DNA from 2 places in the Pseudoalteromonas sp. 4NS20-0020 genome. Region 1 is predicted to be linked to the other one. Evidence: riboswitches for the same ligand, from Rfam matches in the RefSeq annotation. Region 1 holds a riboswitch; the other holds the start of a gene.
What was found. Region 1 has a riboswitch for cobalamin ahead of AC27JL_RS13520 (TonB-dependent receptor domain-containing protein). Riboswitches for the same ligand answer to the same signal wherever they lie in the genome.

Region 1 (3,417 bases):
ACCAACAGCTTTTCAAAGCGAAGTTGCTCAATGTTATTGACCACTTTTAAATTGGGAACTGCTTGAAGTAGTGGTGATACAAATTGTGAGTTTTTAGCTGCAAGTTTATTACAGCCACCAATCACGCTTTGCCCTTCACCGGTATGTTGCACAATGTACTGGGTAGACTTAAATCCGGCCATGCTGGTGGTTAAAAAGTATAGTGCTTGCTGAGTGTTCAGCTGAGGAATAAGCTCTTCAATATTTCCCATTCCATTATGAGAAACGACTAATATTGAATTTGCAGCAAGATAAGGTTTTACTTGTGAAAACGCATCTTGGACCTGAAAAGCTTTAACTGTAAAAATAACAACATCATAACTAGGTTGTTGCGCCAGATCGCTTAAATTAATAAAGCGTGCATTAATGTTATGTGACGGGGCATTTTTACGGCTATAAAAACGCGTATTGCAGGTTGGTTTGCGTGTTAAAACATGAACATTATTTTTGTGACTTAAAAAGTGGCTTAGTAACAAGCCAATAGCGCCATCGCCTACAATTAAAATATTAGTCATAGGGATTCTTTTTTCGAGGTGTAAAAATAACTCTTAGTAAAAAGTAACTAGCAGCACCAGCAAAATCAGCTATAAAATCGCCAATAGAGGCCTGCCTGTAAGGGAGCGCGTCTTGCATTATTTCAATTGATGCGCCGTAACCGGCCAATAACAAAATTTGTGCGTATAAGGGAAGCTTAAACGCTTTATCCATAATAATGGCAAGCACAAAAAAAATCCCAAAATGGGCTACTTTATCAATGTGTGGAAATAGGTTAGCTGCGCCTTTTATTTCTTTGGCAAATAAAAAAGTAAACGCTACGATGCTGAGTAAAAAAACAGCTTGGTAAACACGCCTTGTCACGTAAAATCCTAGAGTCGCTTAAAAAAGAAGCTTAAGTATATCAAACTAAATTAGTATCGCACCTGAACAAGATGCAGAAAAATGTAAAGATTTATAATTTTAGCGTTATAATTGCGCCATAAAATTAAGATTGAATAGTTAGGAGAAAACCAATGCCTTCATTTGATATTGTATCTGAAGTAGAAATGAACGAAGCACAAAATGCGGTAGATAATGCAAACCGTGAACTTGAGACTCGCTTTGACTTTAGAGGTGTTGATGCATCTATTGAGCTAAACGACAAAACAATTAAGCTAAAAGCTGAAGCTGATTCACAGGTTATGCAATTGTTTGATATTTTAGCGGGTAAAGTTTCTAAGCGTGGTATGGATGTAGCGAGCTTAGAGTTACAAGATATTAGCCGTGCAGGTAAAAATGTTTTTCGTAACGTTGCGCTAAAGCAAGGTATTGAAAAAGATGTGGCTAAAAAAGTAGTAAAAGCCATTAAAGATTCTAAAGTAAAAGTGCAAGCGGCTATTCAAGGCGAGGAAGTACGCGTAACGGGTAAAAAGCGTGATGACTTACAGGCTGCTATGCAAGTGGTGCGCACTGCCGATTTGGGTCAGCCTTTTCAGTTTAAAAACTTCCGCGATTAATTATAAAAGCCTTTTGGGCGCTTTATAAATAAAAAGCCAAATAGCCGCGCAGGTTATTTGGCTTTTTTTATGAACGCTACATAGTTTTTGTTTTTAATTGATTTTCTTTTTAGCTGTATAGACGTCCGTTGACATTTTTTATTAAACTCCTCACAATAGCGGCCTATTTTCAAGGTGCTTATTAATCTTTTCAATGGTTTGATTTTTTTAATAAGATAATCGGGAAGTTGGTGCGTTTTCATGATGACTACAATCCCAACACTGCCCCCGCAACGGTAAAGTAATACATAAAGCTATGTATTTACTGAGTCCGGAGACCGGCCTTGATGTAATCTTACTTAGTTCTTTGCGGTGGGCAAAGAAGGGGAACTTCATGTTAAAAAAAACAACTCTTGGCGTTGCAATTACTGCTGCGCTGTCACTATCTGTATCTGCTGCAGAGCAATCAATCGAAACTATTACGGTAACCGCTAATAAGTTTGAACAATCAATTACTAATGTATTAGCGAGTGTAAATGTTATAACTCGTAATGACATTGAAACCAGTAATGTTCGCGACTTACCAACGCTACTAACCACTCAAGTTGGGTTTCAGGTCAACCCTAACGGCGGTTTTGGTCAAAATGCCGGTGTTTCATTGCGCGGTACAGGGTCAGGTGATACGCTCATTTTAATAGACGGTGTACGCACCGGTTCGGCAACGCTTGGTCAAAAAGCATTAAGTAATGTGCCATTAAATAGTATTGAACGCATAGAAATAATTAAAGGTTCACGTGCAGCTATTTATGGCTCTGATGCGTTAGCAGGTGTTATTAATATTATTACTCGGGAGTCAGATAACCTTTCGGTCAGTGCTACGTTTGGATCTGACGCGTACCAAGACTACCAGATTGCTGGTTCTGTAAAAGAAGGCGATGTAACAACGGCTTTTAATGCAGGGTTTGAAAAGACGGACAACTTTGATGTACTTCAGGGCGCAGCACCCGATGAAGACGGTTTTGAAAATAAAAACCTTGGCTTTAAAGTAAACTATACCGACACACATTCCGGTAACTTTAAGTTACTAGGGCAATACAGCGAAGGCTTTGCTGATTACGACAGCCGCTTTAGTCCTGCCGATAGTACGATTGAGCGAGGGGATTTTAAAAATTACCAGCTTTCGGCTGGTTGGAATAAAGACTATAAAAATCAAACTCACAGCCTTGATATAGCATTTGCAACGGATGACTCAGACAATCGTTATGTTGATTTTTCTCAAGGGCCAACAACAAGTACGTTTGTTACTAAGCGCTCACAAATTGACTACAACGGCCAATACCGCTTAAACGACACGTTAAACATTAGTGGTGGTATTAATTGGTACAATGATGACGTATCACAAAGCTCAACCACGTTTGAAGTGCAAGAGCGCGATGTATTAGCTGTATTTGTTGGCGCATATTACGATGCGGATGAGTTGCTTGCCAATTTAACTGTTCGTCAAGATGACGATGAGCAATTTGGTAATAAAACAACGTACACAGCGGCAGCTGGCTATCACTTATCTGAAGACGCAACTTTCAGAATAAGCCAAAGCACAGGCTTTAAAGCGCCAACATTTAATGATTTGTACTTTCCTCTTTACGGCAATGCCAATCTTCAACCTGAAACGTCAGTGAATCGTGAGCTTGGCTTAAACGTCGACTTTGATACTGCACGTGTCGATGTCGCTATTTTTAGAAATGAAATTGAAGATAAAATTGATTATGACGCTAATTTTGCACTCACCAATATTAATGAAGCCCAATATGAAGGTGTTGAATTTAGTTTAGCCAATCAAATTTTGGGTTTTGATAGTAATGTGAATTTTGCTTACCTAAGTGCCGAGGATAAAGAAACAGGCGAA
Region 2 (3,417 bases), on a different contig from region 1:
ACCCCTCCTTACTTTAGAACAAGCACCGGCCGAATTGCGTTAGATTTAATACTACAATGTGGTGGCAGTGCATTTATTCCTCATGTTTTAGTAGAGCAACATTTAGAAAATGGTGAATTATTTCATGTAAAAAATGTAGAAAATACGTCAAGAGATATATTTGTAGCCTACCATAGAGATAACGAGCAAAAGGAACTAATAGAAACACTAATAAATTTACTTCCTACTATTGAGCCTAACGCTTAAACGTTGGAGGTTAAGTGGGTACACATTTGCTTGATTAGTGTTCGTGTCCTTTTGATTTCAAAAATAATGCAGTTTTATTAACTTTAAAAGTCAAAAATATTTCATTTGTAATATTTCTGTCATTTAGTGGTGACAAACTGCAGTCGTTTTAAAAATTAGTCTTTTGTGATTATCGAGGAAATAACATGAAATTTGTAAAATCGAGCTTATGTGTCGCTTTGCTAAGTGGTTTATCTTTTAATGTACTTGCAGACGTGGATGTTTACGGTAAAGCAAATGTAACTGTGCAGTCTACAGATGACGGTGAAGGGTCGTTTACTGAAATTAAAAGTAATGCATCTCGCTTTGGTCTTAAAGGTTCTGAAAAAATTACAGATGGCTTAGAAGCAGTTTATAAGTTTGAGTTTCAAGTTGATGTAACTGATGCAGACTCAAAAGGCGACGACGATAATATTTCTGCGCGTAACCAATACGTTGGTGTTAAAGGCTCATTTGGTCAGGTAGTAGTGGGTCGTAACGATACGGCGTTTAAACAAGCGCAAGGTAAACTCGATTTATTTAATGACCTTGAAGGCGATATTAAAAACGTATTCAAGGGTGAAAACCGTTTAGGTGATTCAATCACGTATACTTCTAACTCATACGAAGGTTTTAAAGTACTTGCTACTTTTATTGCTGAAGACGATGTAGATGCAGATAACGGTTATTCAATGGCTGTAACATACGGTGATTCAGCACTTAAAAAGAGTGCTATTTATGCCTCAATTGCAGCTGACAGCGAAGTAAACGGCTATGATGTAGTGCGCGCATCAATCCAAGGTAAAGTTGAAGACTTTAAACTCGGTGCTATGTACCAAACTCAAGAAAAAGTAGACGGTTCAGCTGAAGGTGACGGTTATTTATTAAATGCGGCATACAGCATGGGTAAAAATACATTTAAAGTTCAGTATCAGGCAATGGACTTTGACGATAGCGATGATAAAACAGCTATTTCAGTGGGTGTTGATCACAAGCTTAACAAAAACATCAAAGTATTTGGCTTTTACTCAAGCTTTGATATGGACAACAACGTAGACCAAGATTACTTAGGTTTAGGTATGGAATATAAGTTTTAACGACGAGTTAAAACACTCCCTTTTTAACCGCGCTGTTATTAGCGCGGTTTTTTTTGCTTTAAATTATTTACTTAGCCGCCCATAATAGAGCTTCATTTGGAATGAGGTGCAATTCCTCAACTGTTCCCGCAACTGTAATTAGCGCTATGCTTTAAGTCAGATACAAATCAATTTTTAATGAGCGGGCCTACTCATGCTAATTTTAATGTACTCCTTTTTGTTGGTTGCATTTCAAGTGGGTACTCGTGTCTAGGACAGAGTATTGCAAACTAAAGCACCATTATTAAACGTTCAAAACCTTTCGTGGGGAATAGCAAATAAACCTATTCTCAAACATATTAATGTGCAAATACCCGAAGGTAAATTTGTGGGCTTAATTGGCCCTAATGGTGCAGGTAAGTCGAGTTTACTGCGTTGTTTATATCGTTTTAATAAGCCTAATGAAGGGGTTATAGAGTTTAATAACCATGATATTTGGCAGCTTAAAAGTGATGAATATGCAAAGTGCGTTGCTGTTGTTTTACAAGAGGCGCCATCGCATTTTAATTTGTCGTTATTTGATGTTGTGGCGCTTGGCCTCACTCCTCATAAATCGTTATTTAGCTCTACATCGCAAAGCGAAAAACAACAAATCACTCTAGCTATAAAAACGGTAGGGCTTGAGCAGCACACCAATCAAAATTTTGAATCGCTCTCTGGAGGAGAAAAACAACGCGCACTCATTGCACGTGCTATTGTTCAGCAACCTCAGCTGTTAATTATGGATGAGCCCACTAGCCACCTTGATGTTAAATATCAAATACAGGTTATGGAACTGGCAAAGTCTCTTGGTGTTACAGTGTTTGCTTCGTTTCATGATCTTAATTTAGCCGCGGCTCTTTGCGATGAGCTCGTAGTCATTAAAAACGGAGAAATAACGCATACCGGTTCGCCCGCAGAAGTACTCACTGAGCACATGCTTGATGATGTGTTTGGTGTATGCGCTCAGGTTAGTAACCATCCTCAAGAATCTCAATTGGGTAAAGTTACGCCTCATATTACCTACTTTTATGGTTATAAATAATATGTTTGCCACGCATGTACGCCATTCAGTTGCACTGATTATTTGCATTACTATTGCCTTAGTAAGTTTATTTTTAGCATTGAGCTTTGGTGCTGCAGATACCTCAATACAGGATGTATTTAACAGTTTTATTTATTTAAATGATGCTTCATTCACCAGCCGTATTATTTTTGAATTAAGAATGCCCCGTACATTATTGGCGTTTTTAGCCGGTGCCGGGTTAGCTATCGCTGGGCTAATTTTACAAACCGTGACACGTAACCCACTAGCAGATCCTTACTTATTCGGTATATCGTCAGGTGCTTCGTTTGGTGTAGTTGTACTTATGGCATTTGTGGGAATTAGCGCGGGTTTTATGCTTTCGGCCGCAGCCTTGCTTGGTAGCTTATTAGCAATGAGCTTACTTATATTAATTGCCACAAGGCAGCAGGGCGGGCAAGTTGAGTCTATGTTACTTGCTGGTGTTGCACTCTCGTTTTTATTTAGTGCATTTACCAGTTTGTTGCTTTATTGGAGCGAGCCGCAAGCCGTTGCAGCTATTTTATTTTGGACCTTAGGAAGTTTTGCACGTGCGCAGTGGGCAACGCTTTGGATACCCTTTTTAGTGATTACACTGTGCACCTGCATAATGATTAGTTTTAGGCGGCAGCTTAATGCTATGTTATTAGGTGACGAAAGTGCCATAACTCTTGGTGTTAAAGTGCATCGATTTAGGGTGCTTATGCTAATTTTAAGCTCATTAATAACCGCTGTGCTGGTGGCAATGTGTGGCGGTATTGGTTTTGTTGGATTAATGGTGCCACATATTGTGCGCTTTTTTATTTCACAAGGCACCGTTGCAGGGCTATTAATAACAAGCTTAGCAGGAGGCACATTTATGGTGTGGGTCGATGTACTGTCTCGTTCTTTACTTCAAAATCAAGAGTTGCCAGTAGGGGTGATCACGGCAGCTATGGGGAGTGCGTTTTTCTTAAGTTTACTCTTTTTTAGAAA

Region 2: linked by a shared signal. The riboswitch ahead of AC27JL_RS11380 (ABC transporter ATP-binding protein) and the one ahead of AC27JL_RS13520 (TonB-dependent receptor domain-containing protein) in region 1 are both predicted to bind cobalamin.

The regions. Positions count from the first base shown of each region.
Region 1 is NZ_BAAJMI010000005.1:59,316-62,732, forward strand. Features, by position in the region: gene AC27JL_RS13505 (ketopantoate reductase family protein) at 1-554, opposite strand, end outside; gene AC27JL_RS13510 (VanZ family protein) at 547-897, opposite strand; gene AC27JL_RS13515 (YajQ family cyclic di-GMP-binding protein) at 1,050-1,532, shown strand; cobalamin riboswitch at 1,709-1,872, shown strand; gene AC27JL_RS13520 (TonB-dependent receptor domain-containing protein) at 1,906-3,417, shown strand, end outside.
Region 2 is NZ_BAAJMI010000004.1:169,596-173,012, reverse strand. Features, by position in the region: gene AC27JL_RS11390 (LysR family transcriptional regulator) at 1-246, shown strand, start outside; gene AC27JL_RS11385 (porin) at 432-1,361, shown strand; cobalamin riboswitch at 1,409-1,547, shown strand; gene AC27JL_RS11380 (ABC transporter ATP-binding protein) at 1,624-2,424, shown strand; gene AC27JL_RS11375 (FecCD family ABC transporter permease) at 2,426-3,417, shown strand, end outside.